Regions from separate parts of the Salinispira sp. genome, predicted to be linked through region 1. Evidence: riboswitches for the same ligand, from Rfam matches in the RefSeq annotation. Region 1 holds a riboswitch; the other holds the start of a gene.
The links. A riboswitch is a leader RNA that binds a small molecule or an ion and turns the genes downstream of it on or off. The one in region 1 is predicted to bind cobalamin.

Region 1 (7,526 bases):
ACGGCACCGAAACTGCTTCCGGCGGAGATTCCAAGAATATCCGGGCTGGCCATAGGGTTCCGAAAAACCCCCTGCACCGCTGCACCGCTCACCGCCAGGGCAGCCCCCGCAAGCAGGGCGGCAAGACTCCGGGGGAGACGGATATGCCAAACAATTGCCAGATTGGAAGAAGGGATTTCATGTGCCGGAGCGAACATTCTGCCCCAGAGCACTTCCACCACTTCCCCCGGAGAAAGGGACACAGCTCCGAGGGCAATGGATAATAGTAAACTCAGTGCTGTCAGAACTATCAGCACCGGAAGGATCATTTTCAGCTTCATAATATCCTGAATTACCGGGAACAACCGCCGCAGATAGCGGCAGCTGATCGATGGTAGCGGAACTCCCTAAAACAGACGGGGATAGGCCCGCTCTGCAACAAAGAGTACCGATTCTGCTATGTACTGACTGTAGGTGGATTTCAGATGTTCAGGAACCATATAGAGTCGGGCGTTTTCCACCGCGGGCACACCCTGCAGGGAAGGGTCATTCTGCACTTCGCTCTTAAACGCCCGGGCTGCTTCCGGTTCGCCCCAGACCCAGCCCGGTAGGAACAGAAGATCGGGCATTTCCGCTACGAGAAGTTCTTTGGATACAGGAACCTGACCGTAATCATCGCTTCCGTAAGCTGCGGCAATATTGATAAGCCCCGCATGCTCCAGTATTACATTCCAGGTTGTATCTCCGCCGCTTGCGCTGCCCCAGGTATTGTAGTCCATGGTTCTGAGCCTCTCATCCGGCTCCACTTGTTCCAGCGTCCGGGCCACCTCTTCAAGAGTCCGGTTCATCTCATCAACAATTCCACGGGCTTCTTCCCGGGCATTGAGTATGCGGCCCAGCGTCATGATCTCGTCCCGGATTCCATCCATGCTTACCGGCGTCTGGATACGGTACACGGTAAGCCCCGCCTGCTCCAGCTGCTCAACCTTCCCCTGGTCGCTCCAATTGGCAACAAACACAATATCCGGGTACATTTCGATGAGCAGTTCAACATTGAGATCTAGCTGATTCGGGATTTGCCCGGCACGGTCGGCAACATTTGAATATACGGGATCGGAAGCCAGGCTTGTGATGGCTGCGAGGCGGTCAACGGGGATCATATCCATCAGTACTTCATCGCTGAATAAGGTGAGACTTGCCACTGATTCCGGTTCCCTCTGGATGGTAATCTGATTATCCAACCCGTCGGTTACCGTTAGAGGGTAGCTTGTGAGAGAACCATTTTCTCCTGGCTCCCGGGATTCGCTCCCATCCTGTTCAGTTGTAATAGGCCGGGTTTCGGCCTCCTGCTCTCCGCTTCCCGCTGCAGTAAGGGGAAACACCAACACCACGGCCAGTAACAGGCCGGCAATAACCCGTTTCATTCGAAAATTCATTGGGCACTCCTGTAGAATTAGATTCGCGTACAGGTTGTTTGTACGAAGGCTCCCGTCTCCTGGCTTCCGGAGTGGATATAGATCCTTCAGAATTCAGCCTTCCCAGTGTCCCAGTGGCAAAACGATTCCGATACATCCGGTTACAGTGGCGCGTCCGCAGCGGATTTTCACCGCTTTCCGTTAGAGCCTTATCTCTTTGTACAATCCGCCGGTGAAATAATCAATAGCGCTGCCGTACCCTGCACGGCGCCCCTCCCACTCAGTTCATGGGCGCCGGAGAATACCGGCCGTAATCTGGTATTTCCAGTTCTCATATTCACAGTATGATATATTCAGTCTGAATGCTTGATATTGATATCTGTGAACGTTACTCTTCACCCTATGATAGAAGAATTTCTCCCGGTTTTCCTCACGATGTTTATTCTTATCGATCCCCTAGGTGTTTCCATGGTGTATCTCAGTCTGGTAAACGGAACCCACCTGAATAGACAGGAGGAACGGCTGGTTGCATTCAAGGCTCCCACCATCGCCTTTTTTGTACTCACAATGTTTATCTTTTTCGGCCGTCAACTCATCTCAGCCCTGGGAATCCAACCCGGAAGTCTCTATGTGGCGGGGGGAATCCTTCTATTCTTCGTCGCCATGGACCTGCTGTTCGGAAAAGCGAAGCGAACCACCGAAACCCGGAAAGATGCCGGCGAGTACGACGGTACTGAGATTGCCATTTTCCCCCTTGCACTCCCCCTTCTCTCCGGCCCGGGAGCAATTACCGCCATACTGATTTTCACCTCAGAGCACAGCGGTTCACTGAGATTCACGCTTACCCTGCTGGCCGTTGTAGCCCTGGTACTGTTCACCGCGATGATCACCATGCTCGGCGGCAGATTTGTCCGGAAAATTCTCCGGCGAACAGGGGTCACGGTAATCGAACGGATCATGGGAATTCTTCTTTCGGGCATGAGCGTGCAATTTGTATACAATGGAATTGAGCGTCTGGGCCTTATCCCATGAACACAGGGAACGAGTCTCCCCGGCTGGGTAGCATCAGCCTGGGAACCTGCAGCTGGAAATATGACGGCTGGAAAACACATGTGTATCCGGAAACTATCCGGGGCCGCAGCGCAGATTATCTTGAGGAATTTTCAAAAATATTCCGCAATGTGGAGATTGATCAGTGGTTCTGGAGCCTGTTCGATAACAATCCCCGCATCCCGGATCGGCGGGTCGCAGAAGAATACAGCAGAAGGACTCCCGACGATTTCCGTTTTACCGTCAAACTCCCGGACAGTCTCAGTCTCACCCATCACCGCAGCAGAAGCAGCATTCAGGGCGAAAACCCGTATTTTCTCTCCCCGGATCTGATGCACCAGGTACTTGGAAATTTGTCACCCCTTCTCCCCAAAACCCATGTATTGATGCTCCAGTTTGAATATTTGAACAAAAAAAAGATGCCGGATGTTTCACAATATTATACACAGCTGGAGTATTTTTCCCAAAATGTCTTTTCCCATCCGGAATTTTCAACCCAAGAAGCTCCCTTCCTTGGGGTAGAAATACGAAACCCCGGATATCTTTCAGCGGATCATTTCCGTTTTCTTGACCGTACGGGAATGGTCCCCGTACTGCTCCACGGTTATTACATGCCGCCGGTGTACCGGACCCTGAACGATTTTGCAGGGCTTCTGAATCCCCGTCGTCCTCTGGTAATCCGCCTCCACGGTCCTGACCGAAAAGAGATGGACCGGCTCAGTTCAGGCCGCTGGGACCGGATACTGCGCCCCATGGATGAGGATCTGAATCGGGTGCTGGATGTAGTGCAGGAGCTTATGGGGCGGGGCATCCATGTCATACTGAATGTGAATAATCATTATGAGGGGTGTGCCCCCCTGACTATTGGGAAAATATTGGACCGTCTGAGATAATGGTCACAGGTGAAATCTATTTCCTCTTTGACGAAGTGGAGTTCAGACTCTATAATAAGATCAAATATTCGGACCACCCTGCTTTTCTTCCGGAGGCCAGATGTGCTGCGGAATCCCAGGGTATCTTTACTAGGATAACAGACCACCCATGAAACACAGCTTCAGCAAAAACCGCAACTTGTCTCGTACTGTAACAGTCCTCGCCTTTTTTCTTGGAGTGTTGGCAACAACCGCATGTTATGACATCACCACAGAAAATGACTCGGTGCTGGGTGATACTCAGCTCCGCCTGGGCATGAGCGAAGAATCCTTCAGAGAGCTCTTCCCCAATGCCCGGGAAAACGGCAGGGCTCGGTATATTCGCGATACCCGGGAATTTGGCGTAAAAGGCAGTTGGATATATTCATTTCACGATGGGGGCCTGAATTGGTATATCTTTAATTCCCATGAAACCGAGGTAAGCGAAGAACGTTTTCAGAAGAAATTTCAGGCTGCAAATCAGATGATCGCCGATCTGTCCATGGAATACGGGAATCCTTGGAGAGAAGACAGCGGGTACAGTGATTATATCAACCCGGATGTTCAGGCTCATCAGGGGTACAAGGTCAGAGAAGCACAGTGGAGAACCGAAGACGGGGAAGTGACAGTGGACTTTACATTTCTGGGAGACGGGGGAGTATACAGCCTGCTTCTAACTCTGCAGGCCACAGGCAGCAACTCCTGATACGATATCGGGTCCGACCTGCTACAGTCCGGCACAGTTTTTAGCCCCGTAAGATTTCAGCCTTGTGTATCATCAGCCCGGTACCGAGGCATTGGGGTTTAGTCCTCAAGTCCCAGCAGAGCGGAAATTCGCCCCCAGGCTTCCTTGCGGAACATCTGATATGCTGACCCGTTATCCCCTTCATCTTCAATAAAATTCAAAAGCGCACCGGCCATATTATCCAGAATGCCGTAACTTTCAATCATATCAGTTACAACCCTGGCTTCCTCTTCGGCAATCACCTGGCTGTCAAGCAAATCCTGAAGGGCATCCCGGGAATTCCCGTTCAGAAAAATGGTTTCCCGGGCAATACTTTTCGTAGTCTCAAGGTCATAGCTGCCGTTCACATATCCGTCGGCAACAGTACCCAGTACCAGGTAACTCAGGTACAAATTTGAAGCCGAAAGAGATCCCACAGCAACCAGACTGGGATCACTGGATGCATCGCCGGATTCATTATTCCCGGTCTGAGCTGTGAGCAGGACCGGATTGAGAATCAAAAAAATACATAGGGCGGCAAATACCGCAGGCGTTATTATTTTTCGCATCTGAACTCCATCTGTAAAAATATCGGCCACATATGGGCCCTACATAAGGACCGATATATCTGTTTCATCATGATTCCGCCGGCCTATAGTTTCACAACCTGCAAATCCGGCAAATCTTTTTCAAGTTCCTTCAGGGAAGACTGGTCCGCAAGAACGGCCCGGTATCCCGACTTCATATTATTGAGAAGCCGTGACGCTGCAGCACGAATATCCTCCGGGCTTGTCTGAATAAGCCATTCCCTTCGCTGTTGCCTCAGTTCATCGGTAATATTATATTTTTGCCGTTTAAAGCTGATCATTCCCTTTTCCGCAGGGGACATGGGTCTCAGTTCCCTTCCCGCAACCGCCACCTTGGCGAAATCCAATTCCTGTTCACTCAGGGCTGTATCTGCAAGATGCTCCAAACCTTTTTCATAGCTTTTCCAGCTGCTCTGGATCGCCGGATCCCGGTAGGAACCGAACATCATGGTACCGGCCAGGGAATCGCTGACGCAAAAAGCACCGTACGCCCCCCCTTCCATGCGGATCTTCTCCCAGAGAAAACCGCTTCGAAGAATATGGGCCAGAAGCTGCTCATGCACCTGGGTTTCCAGGTTAATGCGTGAAGCTTCAAGGGCCATGGCGGTGAAGTTCACCTTGCAGCTGTGAGCGATTCCCTCCACTCCGGGCTGTGTATTCGAAATTTCCGGGACAATATTTCCGGCTACTGCGGTGAGCAATGGATTTTCAACCGGAGAAACCTCCGATACCGCGGTAAGTTCCCGGACAAAACCTGCCAATTTACCGGCCAGCGGGGTACGCTGGTCACTCTGACAGGTAATATTCGCCAGGAGATTTTCAGTTCGGAAGACCCGGTAAACAAGATAGCTGAGAATTTCACCCAGCATCTGTCCCGCCTGCTCCTTACCCATCTCTTCACCCTTGCTGTGGATCAGTTCAATAAAGCCGCCCTGAATTACCCCTTTCCATACATCATCCCGCAGGGACTGACGGCTCACACCTCTGAGAGCCCGTATTGCGGCAAAATTGGTTCCGCTTGGAACAATATGGGAACGAAAATCGTTCCGGAACTCCAGAAATAGATCCCAGAGATAGCCGTAATCATTCAGGTCCGGTGCAACCAGTACATCTCTCACCAGTTTCAGCCCCGGTTCGCTCATTTCATCCAGGGTCTTGAGCCGCAAATATGCATATTCAAGGTACCGTCCATCCACACTGCGTGAATGTTCACTGTACATGCTAAAACCACCTGTCTGCAGCCCCCACTGCATGTTCATTTCGCTGTAGTTTCGCTCGCCTGCACCGATCTGTGGGAGAATGTGGGCAAGGAACGGGACAAAAAGCTGAAATTCCTCCTGAAGACCGGCAATATCGAACCCCAGATCGATGTAACTGATCCCATTGGTGAATACCTCATGGACATACATAGGCTGTCCAGTTCCAGGCACCTCATCCAGTTCATTGGGAATGCTGCGCACATTCCGGGGAATATCATCCACACCTAAATAGGGCAGGCTGGCTATCGCCTCGGGACTGTCTGGTTCATGCTGGAACTCCCGGAAACTCATGGTATCTTCCCCGATCTGCTTTAAAGCATCCTCGCCTATAGTCAGGATCTTCTGCTGGAGAAGTTCCTGTTCATTTTGCTCTTCACGCTCATTCTGTTCTGCATCGGGATACACGGTGACCCGGCTTCGGTGGGGGTTTTCCACAAGATAGGTCTTCACAAGGTGTATGAAGTAGTTCGGATCCTCTTCAATTCGTTTTTTCAGCTCATAGAGATATGGGGTGAACTCCATACTTTTCCCGGGAGCCCGGCCATGCAGCCAGCCCCTGAGTCCCCGGATGAGGAGCTTCAAGCCGTACGGGCCGCCCCCCTTGATCTCCCGGGCTCTGAACTCAAATCGTGTCATGGATGCTTTCACAAGCTCGGGGTCGAAGCCCTCCCGCGCAAGCTTCTCCAGTCCTTCCAGAATGAGCCTCTCGATCTGTTCCGCCCTATCCTCATGGGTGCCTCTCATACCGCAGGTAAATACCAGTTGACGGAGATCATTTTCCAAACCACTGCTGTTGCTTAAATCCTCACCCAGATCGGATTCGTTGATAATCCGCTGAATCGGACTGGCCGGACTGCCCAGGAGAAGGTCGCTGAGAACCTCCATTCCAAGGGCATCAACGGGATCTGCCAGTTCAGGTAAGAGCCAGTTCAAATTCACTGAGCTTTTCTCATCATTCTCCGGTGAAACCGGGTAGCTGTAGGAAAACTGCGCCGGCGCCTCCCACTGCTTTTGAACGGGAACCTCAACTTCGGTACGCTGTTTCAGTTCCTCTCCGCCGAAACGTGAAAACACCATGGTATCCACAAATTCGAGATACTCTGATGTGGGAATGTTTCCGTAGAAGAAGAACAGACAGTTTGACGGATGATAGTACTGCTTGTGAAATGCCAGGAATTCTTCATAGCTCAGCTGGGGAATTTCCCGTGGATCTCCTCCGGAATCGTGTTTGTAGGGGGTATTGGGAAACAGGCTGCGATAACACATGTCTCCGGCTATGGAATCGTGGGTGGAATAATTGGCTTTCATTTCGTTGTACACCACCCCGGCTATTCTTGGCTCACCTTGCTCATCCAGCTCAAGCCGATGCCCCTCCTGGCGAAAGTGATCCTCTTTTAAAAGGGGGAAAAACACCGCATCTGCATACACAGACATAAGATTAAACAAATCTTCCTTTACCGTGGACGCCGCAGGATATATGGTTTTATCGGGGAAGGTCATGGCATTGAGAAAGGTCTGCATGCTGCTCCGGTAGAGCATCACAAAGGGATCCTTCACCGGATATTTTTCGGACCCGCAAAGTACGGTGTGCTCCAGAATAT
Region 2 (7,526 bases), on a different contig from region 1:
AATAATAGAGCGGCATTCTCTCCTTCCCACTGAAAATCACGGGTAATATTGTATGTGGGGATTGGATACTGAAAGCCCCGCCCCGAGGCATCTCCCTGAATCATCAATTCGATGAAGGCCTTGTTGATCATATCCATCTCCGGCTGGAGTTCACCGTAGCAAAATTCCATTTCGCGTTCCCCAACCACTGCCTTCAAGCCTGCCATATCTTTTGGTACGCTCCAGTCCATGGTGATGTTGGTAAACGGCGCCTGACTGCCCCATCTGCTGGGGGTGTTCACCCCGAAGATGAAACTCTGAAGTGTCTGCTTAACCTCCTGGTATCCTAACCCGTCAGCCCGGACAAATGCGGATAGATATGTATCAAAACTTGAAAATGCCTGAGCACCCGCCCACTCATTCTGCATAATCCCCAGAAAATTCACCATCTGCTGCACCAGGGTATTGAGATGCCTGGCAGGGGCGGATGAAATTTTTCCCTCCACCCCCCCAAGGCCCTCGCTGATCAGCTGACGAAGGGACCATCCAGCGCAATATCCGGCGAACATGGATAAATCGTGAATGTGCATGGCGGCCCTCTTATGGGCATCGGCTATCTCTTGACTATACACGTTGTTCAGCCAGTAATTGGCGGTGACTGCACCGGAATTGTGGAGAATCAGACCTCCCAGACTGTAATTTACATTGGCATTTTCCTGCACCCGCCAGTCCGACATGCCGAGGTACCCTTCCATGGTTTGTTTCACATCAAGTAGGTTATTCTGTTTCATTGTAAGCTCCTGTGGTTCTGATACGGACTAATCATCCCAATCCAGATTTCCTGCTATCTGATATTCGGTGACCCGTGTTTCGAAAAAATTCTTTTCCTTGGCCAGGTCTGTTGACTGGCTCATCCATGGAAAGGGATTTTCACGATGGTACATTTTTTTAAGGTGAATGCGTTCCAGCCTGCGGTCCGCTATGTGCTCAACATAGTCACAGAACTGTTGGGAATTGAATCCTAAAATACCATCGGGACATGCATCTCGTGCATAGATTTTTTCAAGTTCCACCGCTCTGCCAATGAGATCACGGATTTCCTCCTTGAAATCGGCAGTCCACACCTGGGGGTTTTCCGCAACGATGGTATTTATCAGATCTGCCCCGAACGCAAGATGCAGGCTCTCATCTCTCATGATGTATTCAAACTGCTCCCCGATCCCCACCATTTTTTTCAGACGCTTCATGGCAAGCATCATTGCAAATCCCGCATAAAAGAAGATTCCTTCCATTATTACGTAATACCCGATAAGGTCATGGATAAAGCGGCGGATATTCCCCTCACCCCGGGTGGAAAACCCCGGGTCAAGTAATCCTTCTGTGAGGGAAATGACAAAATGATCCTTTTGCCGAATGGAGGGGATGCGCTCATACATCCCGTACAGATCATGGGGATCAAGTCCCAGTGAGTCGCAGCAATAGATAAATGTATCGGTGTGCACGGCCTCTTCGTAAGCCTGCCTCAAGAGATACTGCCGGCATTCGGGATTTGTCACATGATGATACACGCTGAGGACAATATTATTGGCTGTGAGACTTTCTGCAGTGCTGAAAAATCCGAGATTCCACAGAATCAGCCGTCTTTCCCCGTCACTGAGACGGCCGGATTTCCACATCTCGATGTCGTCCTGCATGGGAATCTCTTCAGGAACCCAGTTGTTGGCAACTCCGTCTTTATAATGCTTTCTAGCCCAGTCATAGGTCATGGGCAGAATTTTATTGGGGTCTGTGGTGTTATTATTGATAATTGCCATGTTCTAACTCCTTCAGGTTGGAAAATTTCATTGGCAGGCCTCGCAGTCAGGATCCAGAAGGCTACAGATATCAGAACCCGGAGATGCCACCTCAGTCTCACGGCGCTTCTGAGTGTAGCCGTACGTACCGGCATCCAAGGTGGACTTCTCAATTCCGCTGACCCCGAGGGTGCGCAGGTAGTACGTCGTTTTCAGCCCCTTTCGCCATGCCAGCCGGTAAAGTGCGTCCAGCTTCTTACCGGAACTCCCGCGCATAAACACATTGTGACTCTGGCTCTGATCAATCCACTTGGATCTGCGGGCCGTGCATTCAAGCAGTACCCCCGGGTCAATTTCAAAGGCCTCAAGATATCTTCTGCGGATGTATAGGGGAATCCGGGTTATCTGCTGAATGGAACCTTCGTAATATTTCAGCAGCTCTCGCATCTCCTTGTCCCACAGTCCGAGGGATCGAAGTTCATTGAATAGATACCTATTGATAACGGTGAACTCGCCGGACATATTGCTCTTCACATACAGATTTTTATAAGCGGGTTCTATGCATGGATAGGTTCCGGCAATGTTGGATATGGTGGCCGTGGGCGCCACAGCCATCAGATTGGAATTCCTCATACCGTGCCGCCGAATGAGTTCTCTGGGTTCTGACCAGTCCAAACGTCCTCCTCTGGGCACATCCACCGGAACGCCTCTCTCCTTCTCCAGGATCTCAATACTGTCCTGAGGGAGAATTCCCCTGTCCCATTTACTGCCTGGAAAGCTTTCATAGCATCCCCGCTCCGCTGCCAGCAGCGCACTCGCCCGGATTGCATGCCAGGAGATTACCTCCATGGAACTGTCGGCAAATTCAATGGCAGCGGAATCATGGAACCCCAGATTCTGGATGAAAAGGGAATCCTGAAATCCCAGAACACCCAGCCCCACCGGACGATGTCGCAGGTTTGAAGCTGCTGCTTCATCTGTCGGGTAAAAATTAATATCGATCACATTATCCAGCATGCGTACCGCTGCGGTCACCGTTTCACCCACAGCAGCCGTATCCAGTCCGGTCTTTTCATCGGTATGGATTGCAAGATTAATACTTCCCAGATTGCACACTGCAGTTTCGTCGGGACCATTATTCAGGGTGATTTCTGTGCACAAGTTTGAGTTATGGATAACACCGTCATGGTCTTGGGGACTGCGGATATTTGAAGGGTCTTTGAAGGTGATCCAGGGGTGCCCGGTCTCGAAAAGTCGTGTGAGCATTTTACGCCACAATTTTTCGGCATCAATTTGCTTAAAAAGTCTGATCTCCCCCCTGGAAGCCGCTTTCTCATACTCTTCGTATTTTTTCCGGAATTCAGATCCGTACAGCTCATGCAGTTCAGGAGTTTCATCAGGGGAAAACAGGGTCCAATGCTGCGCATTTTCCACCCGCTTCATAAACAGATCCGGTATCCAATTTGCGGTATTCATATCCGGGGTTCGTCGCCGATCATCTCCGGTATTCCTCTTAAGATCAAGAAAATCCTCTATATCGTAATGCCAGGTCTCCAGATACGCGCAGCTTGCGCCTCGCCGCTTCCCGGATCGGTTAATGGCAACGGTTACATCATTCGCAATCCGTAAAAATGGGATTACTCCCTGGGACTGTACCCGGGTGCTTTTAATGAGTGCACCGGTGCCTCTCACTGGAGTCCAGTCGTTACCGATTCCTCCGGACCACTTGGATAATGCAGCATTATCTCCCATCACTTTGAAAATATGGCTAAGATCATCCTGAACCGTCGAGAGGTAGCAACTGGAAAGCTGGGGATGACTGAGACCCGAATGAAACAGGGTGGGTGTTGAAGGAATAAAACGAAGCGTAGATATGATATGATAAAACTCGACGGCCCTCCTTTCCGGCTCATCTTCACGTATCGAAAGCCCCATTGCCACACGCATCCAGAATGCCTGGATGCTTTCCAGTACATCATCGCCATCACGAAGCAGATACCGCTCATTCAGGGTCTCACATCCTATATAGCGGATGTTCCCATCCCGTTCAGGTTTCAACTCTTCCGATAAACGCCGAGCATCAAAATTTCCGAGACGGTGGTCAAGAATGCCGTTCTTCAGGCCTCGATGTAAATTCCATACGAAGCGTTCCCGGTATTCCCGTTCAAAGCCTGGTTTTCCGGCTTCCCGGGATAACAGTCTCCGGTAGTGAATTTGCCTCAACAGAAGAGCGGCCAGCTCATCGTAGTTGGGATCTACTTCTATGAGACTTGCGGCTGTCTGTACACAGAGTTTCAAAATCTCTTCCGGAGCGGTATCTTTTTGTGCACTTTTTTGCACCATTCGGGTCATACCCGTCAGATCCAGACGGGCAGATTCCTCGAGATTGAGTAAATCACGCTGACCGGAAAGGTATTCTTCCAGATCACTGAGCCGGGGACTCTGAACCGGGGCTGAATTTCCCCCGGCGTCAGTGGATTTTACTTCTCCTCCATCCCGGGATTTCAAATTTCCAGGTACAGAGGAGTTCTCAGTGCCCTCATCCGTGGGGGCATATATAGAATATTGAGTTTGCATTGTTTTGATCCTATTCATTTCATCTTGCGAATACGGACATGAACCTGCGCCGGTATGTGGCCGTTCTGGTGTTCAGAGATGATTGAAAATTGGATCTAGGGAAATGCAGTGAGTGCACAATTCATGAAGAACCTCCCGTTCGAGTAGTTCAGGCAGGTCTCCTGGCTTTGCATCATCCTACTTTCCGGCCTTCCCGGTTTCCCAGTGGCACACTTGGATTTCGTCAGCATTACAGTAGCGGGGGCTGCGCCGGATTTTCACCGGTCTTCCGCCGGACACAAAAACAGCGTCCGGCATTACCTGATAGAACAAGCTTTCCACAGTTCAGTTGATTATGCAAGTATATATAGTGTTTTTTTCTACGGTTTTCTAAATAAAACACTATATGGAGTGGTTGTCATTGATTTTTTTAGTAGACAGTTTCAAAGCGTAAGCCCACGTAAAACAGATGTGCGGTGAGAATAATGGGAGCACTATTCAAAAACATCGAGTAGTTTGGAGAAAACAGATTTTAGAGAAGAGGTAATTCAGTGCCTGCGGAGAAATTCAGGCCTTCACATCCACAAGATTTCCCACCATGGGGTCCTTGAACTCCATCATCTGTATTAACTGTTCAGCCTGAGCTTCGGCACTGTCCAGGGAGCTGTCGAGAATGTTCACCGCAGCTTCCTGACGTACCTGCTGGTTACTCATGGCCGTACTCATTTCCGGAATATTTGTTATTGCACTCATATATATAAATATATCTTCGGGAGCAACAATTGTCCAACTCCCGCAAATATTTTTCTCCGTATTATTTCCTTCAGCTCTTGCAGCTGATTATTCCTGACTCTCGCTGTCCGGCCGCTGATTTGAATCTGCGGCATTGAGGTTTAAGTCGCCCCGTTTTTCCAGATCGCTGATAATTTCAGCGTAGTATTCCTCGCTGATTTTATACTTTTTCAGGTAGATAATGTAGCCGGCCACAATGAGAATCAGCGGGAGAACCATCATGGCTACTTTCATCATGAGCAACCCCTGTGCACTCACATCAGAGGCGGTCTGGGCATCATTTATTCCGGAAATAATAATGGTGGCCCCTACCACCCCTGAGGCCGCTGCGCCTCCGATCTTGTTAATGAAGGGCTGGAGTGCAAAAGTGACACTTTCATTTCGCCGCCCGAGTTTCCGCTGACCGTACTCAATAGTATCTGAGAGAAACAAGAGCATCAGCAGCTGAATAAACGCCTGGCCTACAAAGAGGAGAATACCCGCCGCTCCGATATAGATCATATTCATGGGTGCGAAGAAGAATACCACGTAGCCCAGGAGCACCAGAACCGTTGCGATGCTGTAGAAGCGCCGTCGGGGTATGCGCTTACTAATCAGGGGAAAGATCAGCAGAGCGGTAATCTGGCTCACACCCAGCACCAGGGCAAAAATGGAGTACATGCTCTCATTGCCGTAGGCGTATTTGAAAAAATAGAGGCCGAAGCTGGTGGTGGTCACATAGCCGATCATAAACAGCGAGTAGGAGACGGCGGTAAACAGAAGCTGGTCGTTCTTGAAGATTGCTTCCAGCAGTCCTTTCAGGGTGGTGTGCTGATAATTTTGAAACATGGAGCGGGGTTCCCGCACCCCGAACACGGTAATACTCTGACCTGCGATCAGTATTCCCGCGATAATCAATGCGAACACAAAATACGCCTGTTTCATGCTGCCCAGGCTTTCTCCCAGGGCAGTGGTTACCGGAACAATTCCCACCACCACTGCGAACAACCCCAGGTTTGCGCATATTCGTGCGAAAGCCCCAAGCTTTTCCCGCTCATTCTGACTCACAGAGAGCGAGGGCAGCATGGACCAGTAGGAAATATCATTGGCCGTATAGGTAATTCCCCAGAAGAGGTAAATGACCGCAAAGGAGACCGTATACGCCGTTCCCCGGAATCCGAAGTCGGTAAACAGCAGCACGGTAAACAGCGCCGAACTGACCGCCCCGAAACTGATCCAGGGCTTGAATTTCCCCCAGCGTGTACGGGTGTTATCCACAATAATTCCCATTAACGGATCGTTCATGGCATCAAAAATGCGGGCTCCCACAATGATGGTGGTTATCCAGCCCAGGGCACTGTTGCTCAGTTGAAGAATATCCGACAAATAAAAAATCAGATACATGCTTACCAGGGAATAGACCATATCCCTGCCGATGGTGCCCAAACCGTAGGTGAACCTGTTCAGATTCGATTTCATACCCTGCTCTCCCCCATGATGCTCATGCGTCGGACCGATGCCGCATTTACGACTCTACCCTGATTTTCCCGATTTCGCCACAAAAAAGACGCCCGGCGTGGTACCGGACGTCTTTCGTATAATTGCCGCAGGCCGGCCGTTCATAACGAACCGGACCTGAGCAGGTGTGCATGTCTATGGTCTGAGTTCATACACTTGCGAATCTTGGGGGAGAACGTACAGATCACCCTGCTGACCGCTGTATTCCCGGTTCACACCGTCCCAGCTGCCGTTGCTGTTGGTGAAGCAGAACATGAAACTGGATGGGGCATTTTCCAGGGTTGCGGACCACCAGTGGCGGTCGTTATAAAACCCGTCGTAGCTCATGCTGATATTTTCACTCAGCCCGTCCCAGGGATGAATGATATATTCTGAGGCATATTCGTACTCGGCATAATGTATAGTCACGCTGCCCGTGCCGCCGTCACCGATTTTTTCAACGGTGATATCTTTGCCCGCATCATCGAAGCTGATTGCGTACTCGCCTGAACCTTCAGTGATCAGATAATCTTCCTGGGGATAGCTTTCGGTCCAGTCCCCGTAGCGGTCGATCTTGAAACGGGGGTTGTCGCCGCCGAACACCGCGCTGAATTCCCAAAGGCCTGTATCGGCGTTTTTCACCATATCGGAGGTGGCCCAGGAGTTGGGGGTTCCGCGGAAATACGCCTGGCTCCAGCCTGCGGGAGGCGGAGGGTTCTGATCCGCCACGGGCACCCAGATTGACCATCCGTTTCCTTCGCTGATATTTACCGGGAAGTTTCCATAGCCCGATGCGTCGGTTACAACAGTTCCGCTCACATTTCCTGTGTAATCGTAAAATTCAGTATTCGGCTGATGGGAGTTGATGGCAAAACTCTCCTGAATTCCCCAGTCCCGTCCGGAGAGGAGCATGACCAGTCCGGTTCCCGG

Region 2: it holds a riboswitch for cobalamin, as region 1 does, so the genes downstream of both, AC52PS_RS11080 (ribonucleoside-diphosphate reductase subunit alpha) here and AC52PS_RS05485 (ABC transporter substrate-binding protein) in region 1, are expected to answer to the same signal.

Annotation. Positions count from the first base shown of each region.
Region 1 covers NZ_JBXWXS010000014.1:97,049-104,574, forward strand. The annotation lists gene AC52PS_RS05480 (FecCD family ABC transporter permease) at 1-320, opposite strand, end outside; gene AC52PS_RS05485 (ABC transporter substrate-binding protein) at 387-1,415, opposite strand; cobalamin riboswitch at 1,470-1,594, opposite strand; gene AC52PS_RS05490 (MarC family protein) at 1,797-2,426, shown strand; gene AC52PS_RS05495 (DUF72 domain-containing protein) at 2,423-3,337, shown strand; gene AC52PS_RS05500 (hypothetical protein) at 3,486-4,061, shown strand; gene AC52PS_RS05505 (hypothetical protein) at 4,160-4,648, opposite strand; gene AC52PS_RS05510 (insulinase family protein) at 4,732-7,526, opposite strand, start outside.
Region 2 covers NZ_JBXWXS010000031.1:259,024-266,549, forward strand. The annotation lists gene AC52PS_RS11070 (ribonucleoside triphosphate reductase) at 1-770, opposite strand, end outside; gene AC52PS_RS11075 (ribonucleotide-diphosphate reductase subunit beta) at 798-1,793, opposite strand; gene AC52PS_RS11080 (ribonucleoside-diphosphate reductase subunit alpha) at 1,821-4,349, opposite strand; cobalamin riboswitch at 4,484-4,668, opposite strand; gene AC52PS_RS11085 (YjfB family protein) at 4,896-5,081, opposite strand; gene AC52PS_RS11090 (glycoside-pentoside-hexuronide (GPH):cation symporter) at 5,169-6,578, opposite strand; gene AC52PS_RS11095 (alpha-amylase domain-containing protein) at 6,753-7,526, opposite strand, start outside.